DNA from 2 places in the Streptomyces sp. RGM 3693 genome. Region 1 is predicted to be linked to the other one. Evidence: predicted binding sites of a transcription regulator. Region 1 holds the regulator's gene; the other holds the start of a gene.
The links. Region 1 encodes HrcA, which represses chaperone genes, less so after heat shock. Its sites were predicted from a motif close to TTNGCACTCNGNNNNNCNGAGTGCNAA; they were not measured.
Positions count from the first base shown of each region.

Region 2: ACO0M4_RS22080 (FmdB family zinc ribbon protein) is a predicted target of HrcA. The motif match lies at 3,490-3,516, and genes of this name have one in related genera.

Region 1 covers NZ_JBMPPQ010000002.1:1,790,359-1,795,902, forward strand. Annotated here, with positions in the region: gene hemW (radical SAM family heme chaperone HemW) at 1-224, shown strand, start outside; gene ACO0M4_RS25300 (DUF1876 domain-containing protein) at 390-665, opposite strand; gene ACO0M4_RS25305 (DUF3097 domain-containing protein) at 761-1,603, opposite strand; gene ACO0M4_RS25310 (MBL fold metallo-hydrolase) at 1,766-2,500, opposite strand; gene hrcA (heat-inducible transcriptional repressor HrcA) at 2,915-3,931, shown strand; gene dnaJ (molecular chaperone DnaJ) at 3,932-5,068, shown strand; gene ACO0M4_RS25325 (nitronate monooxygenase) at 5,156-5,544, shown strand, end outside.
Region 2 covers NZ_JBMPPQ010000002.1:1,047,365-1,052,908, forward strand. Annotated here, with positions in the region: gene ACO0M4_RS22060 (hypothetical protein) at 82-513, shown strand; gene mscL (large conductance mechanosensitive channel protein MscL) at 553-1,056, opposite strand; gene ACO0M4_RS22070 (hypothetical protein) at 1,478-1,726, opposite strand; gene ACO0M4_RS22075 (S-methyl-5'-thioadenosine phosphorylase) at 1,932-2,765, opposite strand; gene ACO0M4_RS22080 (FmdB family zinc ribbon protein) at 3,119-3,478, opposite strand; gene ACO0M4_RS22085 (MFS transporter) at 3,615-4,907, opposite strand; gene ACO0M4_RS22090 (potassium/proton antiporter) at 5,270-5,544, opposite strand, start outside.

The DNA.
Region 1 (5,544 bases):
AACAGCTCGCCACCGAGGACCGCCGCGTCGAGCGGATCCTCCTGGAACTCCGCCTCGCCACCGGCTGCCCGCTCTCCCTCCTTGCCCCCGCGGGCGCCCGTGCCGCCGCCCGCGCGGTGGCCGACGGCCTCCTGGCGCCCGGGCCCTACGAGGAGGGGCGGGCGGTGCTGACGCTCCGCGGGCGGCTGCTCGCGGACGCGGTGGTGCGCGACCTGGTGGACTGACCGTTCCGAACGCTCTGACTGCTCCGACTGCTCTGCCCGCCCTGACTGACCGCTCCGACCGCCCCGCCCCCGTGCCGCCGACGCCCCGGCGGTCGCCGCCGGGTCAACGGGGCAAGGGCCAGCGGATCAAGGGCCAGCGGATCAAGGGGCAAGGATCAACGGACGTCAGTGGGTCAGCGGGTAGGACGTCCGGCCCGACGCCGTGTCGATCTCGTCGTGGGCCTTGGTCAGCAGCTGCATCGCCAGATCGTTGAGGGCTCTGGCCCCCGCGACCTCCTCGCCGACCCGGGGCTGATTCCCGTCGGCTGGGTGGCGGCTGGCATAACCATGGGACCGCACCTCGGTCCCGTCGGGCAGCCGTACCAGGGCGGCGGCCCGGGTGCGGTGGGTGTCCTCCTCGAATTCCATCTCGACATGCCATCCGACAGCGGTCTTCAACATGGCGGTCACCTCCGGAATCGCTGCTACCAGAGTGCGCTCACCGCCGGCCCGGCGCACGGTGTGCCACCAGGGGCGCACACCGCCCCCAAGGGCCCTCAGTGGCCGTCCGTCCCCTCCGGCGCCGTCACGAAGTCGATGAGTTCCTCCACCCGCCCCAGCAGCGCCGGCTCCAGGTCCTTGTAGGACCGCACCCGGGACAGGATCCGCTGCCAGGCCGCTCCGGTGTTCTCCGGCCAGCCCAGCGCCCGGCACACCCCGGTCTTCCAGTCCTGGCCCCGGGGGACCTGCGGCCACGCCGCGATGCCCACCGAGGACGGCTTCACCGCCTGCCAGACGTCGATGTACGGATGGCCCACGACCAGCGCGTGCGCACCGGTCACCGCCGCTGCGATCCGGGATTCCTTCGAGCCGGGGACGAGGTGGTCCACCAGCACGCCGAGACGGGCGTCCGGGCCGGGGGAGAACGCATCGACGATCGCCGGGAGGTCGTCGATGCCCTCCAGGTACTCCACGACGACCCCCTCGATCCGTAGGTCGTCACCCCAGACGCGCTCTACCAACTCCGCGTCGTGCCGCCCCTCCACATAGATGCGGCCGGCGCGGGCGACCCGGGCGCGCGCCCCGGGCACCGCGAGCGAACCGGACGCGGTGCGCGCCGGGCCGTTCGGCGCCGGCCGGCCCTGCGGCCGGACCAGGGTCACGGTCCGGCCCTCCAGGAGGAAGCCGCGCGGCACCATCGGGAACACCCGCTGCTTGCCGAAGCGGTCCTCCAAGGTGACCGTCGGGCCCTCGGCGGTCTTCTCGCACCGCAGGACCGCGCCGCAGTAGCCCGTCACCACCTCCTCGACGACCAGTCCGGGGTCGGCCGGCACCTCCGGCGCCGGCTTCGGCTTCTTCCAGGGGGGAGTGAGGTCGGGGCTGTAGTGCCTGCTGTGCATGCGGGTCTGCTTCCCTACAGGTCGGCGGGGCGGCGGGTCGGCGGGGCGGTGAGGTCAACGGGTTTGCGGGGCTGCCGGGCGACGGGCCCGGGAGCCAAGGGGCCGGGCTGCCGGGCCGCCCGAGGGCTAGGCGGCCCGGTAGCCGGGCCAACGGGCGTCGCCTCAGGGGGAGTCGGTGCCGAAACGGGCTGCCAGGGCATCGCGCTGGGCGCGGACGAAGCGGGCGTCGACCACCGCGCCGTGGCCCGGCACGTACACCGCGTCCTCGCCGCCCAGCGCCAGCAGCCGGTCCAACGCGGCCGGCCACTGCCCGGGCAGCGCGTCGCGGCCCGCCTGGGGCTCACCGGACTCCTCGACCAGGTCGCCGCAGAAGACGATCTCCCGTTCGCCGGCCCGGCCGGGCACCAGGACGGCCAGGTCGTGGGCGGTGTGCCCGGGGCCGACGTTGGCCAGCAACACCTCCCGGTCGCCGAGGCCGACGGTCAGCTGCCCGTGCACGTGGTGGTGCGGGACGACCAGCAGGTCCGCGGCCTCCGCCGCGGCGTCCGGGTCCACACCGTGCCGCACCGCGCTGTCCCGCAGCGCGTCCTTGTTGTGCCGCAGCAGCTCGTCCAACCCGGTCGCGCCGAACACCTGCACCCCCGCGAAGGCCGCGGTGCCCAGGACGTGATCGAAGTGCGGGTGGGTGAGCGCGACATACGTCACATCGCGGCCCAGTACGGCGCGGATGGTGCGGCGCAGTTCCGCCCCGGCGCCGATGGTCGCGCCGGTGTCGACGATCAGTACGCCCTCCGAGCCGGCGATCACGCCGATCGTCTCGTCCCAGCCGGGCATCCGACGCCGGGTGACACCGTCCCCCAGCCGCTCCCAGCCCGCCTCTTCCCACGTGATGCGCATACCGAGACGCTAGCCCCTGCCGGCACTCTCCCGCCTGCCTTCCCCCGCGCGACCGCACACCGGGCGGACGGTGCGAGGGCAGCGGCAGGGACCGGCGCCCCGCGATAACGTTGCCCGTCACCCCGCCCTCGCACCCGGCGGATACGGCCGGGCGGCGGCCCCGTGGGGGTGCCGCCCCGGGTGCGGACCAGGGGCCGTGGCGGGGCGGGATCGGGGTTTCCTCGGGGCGGGATCAGGGTGCTCTCAGGGGCGGCCCGGGGGTCGGATTCCACGGCGGTGGGTAAGTCCTCAGTGCGCCGGCCCTTGCCGCATCCGCGCTACCCGGCCGTACACTGGCTCCGGGTTTGGCACTCGGCCCATGTGAGTGCCAGGAGAAGTGACGACACGGCGGGACGGCCGACTGGAGGTGGCGGAATGCTCAGCGAACGCAGACTGGAAGTGCTGCGCGCCATCGTCCAGGACTATGTCGGGACGGAGGAGCCGGTCGGCTCCAAGGCGCTCACCGAGCGCCACCAGCTGGGGGTCTCCCCGGCCACTGTCCGCAATGACATGGCGGCTCTGGAAGACGAGGGCTTCATCGCCCAGCCGCACACCAGCGCCGGGCGGATCCCGACCGACAAGGGCTACCGCCTCTTCGTCGACAAGCTGGCCGGCGTCAAGCCGCTGTCCGTCCCCGAGCGGCGAGCGATCCAGAATTTCCTGGACGGCGCCGTCGACCTGGACGACGTGGTGGGGCGCACGGTGCGCCTGCTGGCGCAGCTGACCCGGCAGGTGGCGGTGGTGCAGTACCCGTCCCTGACCCGGTCCACGGTCCGTCACGCCGAACTGCTGGCACTGGCCCCGGCCCGGCTGATGCTGGTGCTGATCACCGACACCGGACGCGTCGAGCAGCGACTCATCGACTGCCAGACGCCGTTCGGCGAGACGTCCCTGGCGGACCTGCGGGCCCGGCTCAACAGCCGGATCGTCGGCCGCCGTTTCGCGGACGTCCCGCAGCTGGTGCAGGATCTGCCGGAATCCTTCGAACAGGACGACCGGGCCACCGTCTCGACAGTACTGTCGGTACTGCTGGAGACTTTGGTGGAGGAAACCGAAGAGCGGCTGATGATCGGCGGCACCGCCAATCTGACGCGCTTCGGGCATGATTTCCCCCTGACCATCCGGCCGGTGCTGGAGGCCCTCGAGGAGCATGTGGTGATGCTCAAGCTGCTCGGGGAGGCCAAGGACTCGAGCATGACCGTACGTATCGGGCATGAGAATGCTCACGAGGGCCTGACGTCCACCTCGGTCGTCACCGTCGGATACGGTTCTGGCGACGAGGCCGTCGCGAAATTGGGCGTGGTCGGACCGACCCGCATGGACTACCCCGGAACGATGGGAGCGGTACGCGCAGTGGCACGTTACGTCGGACAGATCCTCGCGGAGTCGTAAGTGGCCACGGATTACTACTCGGTCCTCGGTGTCGGTCGGGACGCCTCGCAGGACCAGATCAAGAAGGCGTTCCGGCGGCTGGCACGCGAGCTGCACCCGGATGTGAACCCGGACCCCAAGACCCAAGAGCGGTTCAAGGAGATCAACGCCGCCTACGAGGTCCTGTCGGATCCGCAGAAGAAGCAGGTCTACGACCTCGGCGGCGACCCCCTCTCGCAGACCGGCGGAGCCGGCGGCGCGGGCGGCTTCGGCGCGGGCTTCGGGAACTTCTCCGACATCATGGACGCGTTCTTCGGCACGGCCTCGCAGCGTGGCCCGCGCTCGCGGACCCGCCGCGGCCAGGACGCGATGATCCGCCTCGACATCGAGTTGAGCGAGGCCGCGTTCGGCACGACCAAGGACATACAGGTCGACACCGCCGTCGTCTGCACCACCTGTAGCGGTGAGGGCGCGGCGCCGGGCACCTCCGCGCAGACCTGTGACATGTGCCGTGGTCGCGGTGAGGTCTCGCAGGTCACCCGGTCCTTCCTGGGCCAGGTCATGACCTCCCGGCCGTGCCCCCAGTGCCAGGGCTTCGGCACCGTCGTCCCGACGCCGTGCCCCGAGTGCGCGGGCGACGGGCGGGTCCGCTCCCGCCGCACCCTCACGGTCAAGATCCCGGCCGGTGTCGACAACGGCACCCGGATCCAGCTGGCCGGCGAGGGCGAGGTGGGCCCCGGTGGCGGTCCCGCCGGCGACCTCTACGTCGAGATCCACGAGCTGCCCCACTCGGTGTTCCAGCGGCGCGGGGACGATCTGCACTGCACGGTCACCATCCCGATGACCGCGGCGGCCCTGGGCACCAAATGCCCGCTGGAGACGCTGGACGGGGTGGAGGAGATCGACGTCCGGCCCGGCACCCAGTCCGGCCAGTCGATCCCGCTGCACGGTCGTGGCGTGACCCACCTGCGCGGCAACGGCCGGGGCGACCTGATCGTCCACGTCGAGGTGCAGACTCCGAGCAAGCTCGAACCCGAGCAGGAGGAACTGCTGCGCCGGCTGGCCAAGCTGCGCGGCGAGGAGCGCCCGCAGGGTCAGTTTCAGCCGGGTCAGCAGGGGCTGTTCTCCCGCCTGAAGGACGCCTTCAACGGGCGGTAGGCACACCGTTCGGGGCGGGGTCCGGGGAGCTCTCCGTGACCGCCGCCCCAGTTCGGGGTACGGCGTGAGGCGTGACACGATGTGTGCATGCCCACCGCGCTCACCGATTTCTGCCGCCACCCCATCGTGCAGGCCCCGATGGCGGGCGGTGGCTCCGGCCCCGAGCTGGCCGCCGCCGTCTGCGAAGCCGGCGGACTCGGCTTCCTGGCCGCCGGCTACAAGACCGCCGACGGCATGTACCAGGAGATCAAACAGCTGCGGGGGCTGACCCGCCGCCCCTTCGGCGTCAACCTCTTCATGCCGCAGCCCTCCCTGGCCGACACCTCCGCCGTCGAGGTCTACCGCGAGCAACTCGCCGGCGAGACCGCCTGGTACGAGACCGAGCTCGGCGACATCAACGGTTCCACCGACGACGGCTACGAGGCCAAGCTCGCGATCCTCCGCGACGACCCGGTGCCGATCGTCTCCTTCACCTT
Region 2 (5,544 bases), 740 kb from region 1:
CCTCCGGGCGGGACGGCACGGGAGCCGGACGGCAGGATCCAGCGCGCCGGGGGCGAGGTGCCCCGCCCGTACCCTGAAGGGGTGAGCACCACGTCCCAGCCCCAGCCCCAGCCGCGACCGCAGCCCCAGTCTCAACCTGAGCCCGAGCCGACCGCCCAGGGCAGCCAGCGCAGCCGGGGCAGCCGGGGCTTCCGAGCCGGTGGCCTGAGCCCGGCGCCCGAAGCCGCCACCGCGGGCGCGGCCGAGACCCTGGCCCCTGCCGGCTCGGAGGAGGCCGCCCCTGCCCCGTCAGAGGTCGCCGCATCCGAGGCCGCCGCGGCCCAGGGCGCCCACGAGCCCGCGGCTGCCGCGCGGCCGGCGCCGAGGAAGGCCGCGGCCTTGATCTTCGACGATCCGCTGAGCCAGCAGTCCTCGGACGACACCGACCGCGGCTGGGGTGAGCGCTCCACCGCCAGGGACGCCGCCGCCGACCTCGCCCGCTTCCTCGACGAAAAACCGCCCCACCACCTCTGAGCGAGGCGAGGGGGCGGCTCAGTCCGTCCGTAGCGCTCGCTACTGCTGCGTCTTCTGCGCGACGATGGCCGCCGCGGCCGCCCCCGGAGCGGCGGAGGTGCCATTGCGCTGGGCGATCAGGGCGTCGCGGATCTCGGTGAGCAGTTCGATCTCGGTCGGGGCCGCCGGAGCGCCGTCGACCGGCTTCTTCGCGTCCTGGCGAGCCTTCCACCTGCTCATCGGCAGGATCATGAGGAAGTAGACGACGCCCGCGGTGATCAGGAACGTCAGCGCCGCGCTGAGTACCGAGCCCCACAGGACGTAGATGCCGTCGACGTACAGACCGGTCTTCTTGTCCACCGAGCACGTGGTGAGGCAGGACTGGTAGTTGTCGAGGTTCTGCGAGCCGAAGGCACCGACGATCGGGTTGATGACGCCCTTGACCACCGCATTGACGATGCTCGTGAACGCCGCACCGACGACGACCGCCACCGCGAGTTCGATGACGTTGCCGCGCATCAGGAATTCCTTGAATCCCTGGAGGACGCTCTTGTTCTCGCTCACCTGACAGCCTCTTTCCACGCTTGCTTTGGACGGTGCACCGACAATCAGCACCGCAACTTACGGCAGGGCGGGGCGGAGGTGTCCAATCGCACAACACGAACCAGCGATCGACCAGAGCGTCAGTGCGGGTAGCGGTATCCGTACGGGTGCGGATCCGGGGGACCGGGCTGTGCCGAGGGCGGTGCGTATGGGGCGGCCGGGCGGCCGTGCGGGAGCCGGGAGCCACCGGGGGGGCGGCGGATCCGGCCGCTCGGCAGGGCCCTGGCGGCGGCGATTGGTGCGGCGGTTCCGATAGCGGCATCGGTATCGGTGGTGCGGGCGCGCCGTAGTGAGCGGCGCGCGGCAGGTGCCCCGCCACTCGGAGAAGTCTCGCGTGCCCGGGCGGGAGACGCCACTCGATCTTGGCGCCGGGTCGGCATCGTCACCGCCCCCCGGAGGTCGCCGCGGCGGAGCAGGCGGCGGGCGCGGATGTGGTGCGCACCGGGCCGTGCGACAGGCCGGTGGCCAGTGCTGCGGCGGTCGTTGCCAGGGCGACGGCGAGCAGCCGCCGGTGGGCCGCCCCGCGCCATCGGCCGTGGCGGCCGCCCGCCCGAACCGGGGCGAAGTGCGGCACTTCACACTGCGGGGGAGCGGGCAGGGTCGGGGTCGGGGTCGGGGAGGGGCAGGGCATGGTGATCACCGCCTGTGGTGCGGAAGCGGGACCGGCGTTCGGTCCCGGCGATCACCACCGTGCCGCAATGCGCCGCGGCCCGCTCCGGCCTGTGGACGGGCCCCGCGGTTGTGGACAACTCCGTCACCCGCCAGGGGTGTTCGGCAGTCGCCCGCCCCGGCCCCGCGGAAGCTGGCGCCCCCCGCGGAAGCTGGCGCCCCCGCGCCTACGGCAGCTCGATCCCCAGGTCCCACCCCTGGTGCGCGTCCGTGCACAGGCAGGCGCGCTCGGCGTTGGTGGGCAGTGCGGCGACGGTGTCGAAGAGGACCTCGCGGAGCCGGCTGATGTTCTCGCCGAAGACCTTGAGGACCTCCTCGTGGGAGACGCCCTCGCCGGTCTCGGTGCCCGCGTCCAGGTCGGTGACCAGGGTCAGCGAGGTGTAGCAGAGGCTCAGCTCGCGGGCCAGGACGGCCTCGGGGTGGCCGGTCATGCCGACCACCGACCAGCCCTGGGCGGCGTGCCAGCGCGACTCGGCGCGGGTGGAGAAGCGCGGGCCCTCTATCACCACGAGGGTGCCGCCGTCGACCGGCTCCCAGTCCCGGCCGCGGGCGGCGGTCAGGGCGGCCTGGCGGCCGGTGGGGCAGTACGGGTCGGCGAAGGTGAGGTGGACGACGTTGGGGACGCCCCCGTCCGGGAGCGGTTCGCCGTCGAAGTACGTCTGAACGCGGTTCTTGGTGCGGTCCACGAGCTGATCGGGGACGAGCAGCGTGCCCGGGCCGTGTTCGGGGCGCAGTCCGCCGACCGCGCACGGGCCGAGGACCTGGCGCACGCCGAGGGAGCGCAGTGCCCAGAGGTTGGCGCGGTAGTTGATGCGGTGCGGCGGGAGGTGGTGGCCGCGGCCGTGCCGGGGCAGGAACGCGACCGAGCGGCCGGCGATCTCACCGAGGAACAAGGAGTCGCTGGGGCGCCCGTAGGGCGTGTCCACAGTGATCTCGGTCACGTCGTCCAGGAAGGAGTAGAACCCCGACCCACCGATAACGCCAATCTCCGCGTCAGCCATGCGGTCACACTATCGGGGCGTGGCAGCGGCCCGCTGGTGGGCCGGTGGAACGGTGACGCGAGCGACACGGGAGCGGCGGGACGAGGCGACACGGCAAGGCAACAGCACAAGGCGACAGCGCAAAGCGACAGCACAAGGCGACAGGGCTGGGCGTCAGTTGCGGGCTCGACGCGCGTCCCGCCCGCCGCCGTCGATGGTGCCCGCCCACCTGGCGTCCCGGAACCCACCCGGCGTCCCGGAACGTCGCGCGCCCCGGGGAGAACGCGGCGGGCCCCGCCGTCCCCTGGTGGGGAGGGCGGGGCCCGGGAGCTCAGTTGCCGGTGTCGTCGTGCGCGCCGGGCTGCTGCCGCAGGTCAGGCGGCCGAGCCGGTGCTCGCCGAGGCCGTCGACTTGCTGTCCGAGGACGACGAGGACGAAGACGACGAGGAGGAAGACGAAGACGACGAAGAAGGCGACGACGTCGAAGAGGTGGAGTTGCTCGACGTGGAGCCGTTCGACGGCGTGGAGCTGCTGGCGGGGCTGCTGCTGGACGACGAGCCGCGGCTGTCGTTGCGGTAGAAGCCGGAGCCCTTGAAGACGATGCCGACCGCCGAGAACACCTTCTTGAGGCGCCCGCTGCAGCTGGGGCACTCGGTGAGCGCGTCGTCGGTGAACTTCTGCACGGCCTCAAGGCCCTCGCCGCACGCGGTGCACTGGTACTGGTAGGTCGGCACTTGACTTCCTCCTGGCACTCTCACTCATTGAGTGCTAACGACGCTCCATCTTGCAGTATTCCTGCGCGTCAGTCCACCGTGAACGTCCTACGGTGACCGACTCCACGCCGGGTCCCGGCCCCCGCGCCACACCCGCTCAGGCGGCGCTCAGCTCGCGTTCCCGCTCGTCGGCGGCGGTGTCGGTGTCGGCGGCACCCGCCGCACCGGTGACGACCTTCGACGACCGGGGCATCAGATGGGCCTGCAGGGTCAGCAGGACCACCAGGGCCAGCGCCGTACCGACCAGCGGCACCAGGAAGCCGGAGCTCGGGCCGAAGCGGTCGGCCAGCTGGCCGGCGGAGGTGGCCGCCGCTGCCTGGCCGAGGGCGACCGCGCCGGTCAGCCAGGTGAACGCCTCGGTCCGGGCGGTGGCCGGGACCAGGGACTCGACGAGGGTGTAGCCGGTGATCAGCGCGGGGGCGATGCACAGGCCGACGACCAGGCCGAGGGCGCCCAGCAGCGGTATCGCGGTCACCGCCCACAGCGGGGTGGTGGCCAGTGCCAGCAGCCCGTAGGCGACCAGCAGACGGCGGCTCGGGCCGACCTTCCAGGCGATCGCGCCGCAGGCGATGCCGGCGAGCATGTTGCCGCCCGCGAAGATCCCGTAGAGGACGCCGTTGATGCCGGGCTGGCCGATGTGCTCGGTGAGCGCGGTCAGCGAGACCTGCATGCCGCCGAAGACCGAGCCGATGCCGAGGAACGCCACGATCAGGACGCGCACGCCGGGGATGGACAGGGCCGAGACGCGCTGGCGGTCGTCGGACTGCCCCCGGTGGACGGGCGGTTGGGTGCGCCGCTGCGAGGCGAAGAGCAGACCGCCGGCCAGCGATAGCACGGCCTCGGCGATCAGGCCGGCGGCCGGGTGGACGCCGGTGCACAGCGCGGTCGCCAGCACCGGGCCGACGACGAAGGTGAACTCGTCGGTCACCGACTCGAAGGCGGCGGCGGTGGGCATCAGCGGGCTGCCGCCCAGCTTCGCCGCCCAGCGGGCCCGCACCATCGGGCCGACCTGCGGCGTCGAGGCGCCCGTGGGGACGGCGACCGCGAGCAGCGCCCATAGGGGGGCGTGCGCGAGGGCGAGGACGATCAGGGCGGAGACGCCGGCGACGTGTACCAGGACGCCGGGGATCAGGACGGCGCGCTGGCCGAAGCGGTCGGCGAGCTTGCCGCCCTGCGGGGCGAACAGCGCCATCGAGACACCGGTGGCGGCGGAGACCGCGCCGGCGGTGCCGTAGGAGCCGGTGGTGGACTGGACGAGCAGCACGATGCCGATGGTCAGCATTGCGAACGGCTGCCGGGCCAGGAAGCCGGGCAACAGGAAGGTCCACGCACCGGGCGTGCGCAACAGTTGTCCGTAACCGGGACGGGAATCCTTGACCGCGGATGCCACGGCCGGGCCTTTCTGCCGCCTGGTAGCGCTACCCCGCGAGATCGTCACAGGTACGCGCCGAGAGCTGTCCTCTCGCGCAGGACCGAGTGATACCGCATGGTCCGCACCGAAAGGGGTGGCTGCGTGTGGCAGGGGACCGCGGCCGCCGAGCGGTCGCGCCAGCTCTGCGTCAGGCAGAGTTGGTTCGTGATCCGTACAAATTTCCTACTTGATTGTACAGGCTGAAGGTAGAGAAGCCCTGGGATTAACCAGGGCTTCTTGCGGATTTCCTTGGGATCCGTGGAGAGATGGCGCACATTCGGCGCCCGGTCGGGCAAGCCGGGCAGGGAGTGGGCGAGGGGCGGACCCGGGGGCCCGCCGGGTCACCCGGCCCCGCGCCGTCGGACGCGCCCGGCCTCTCCTTCCTGGGGTCGCTCCGTGCCGGTCCCCAACCAGCCCGCGAGCTTGCCGCCCTGGGACACCGCCTGGAGCCGCCGCTCGGCCGCGTCCCGCACCGGGTCGGTGGCGACCACCAGCAGCTCGTCGCCGCGCCGCAACACCGTGGTGGGGGAGGGCACGAAGCTGGTGCCGTCCCGGACGACGAGGGTGACCGCGGCGCCCGCCGGCATCCGCAGCTCGCCGACCTCCACGCCGTGCA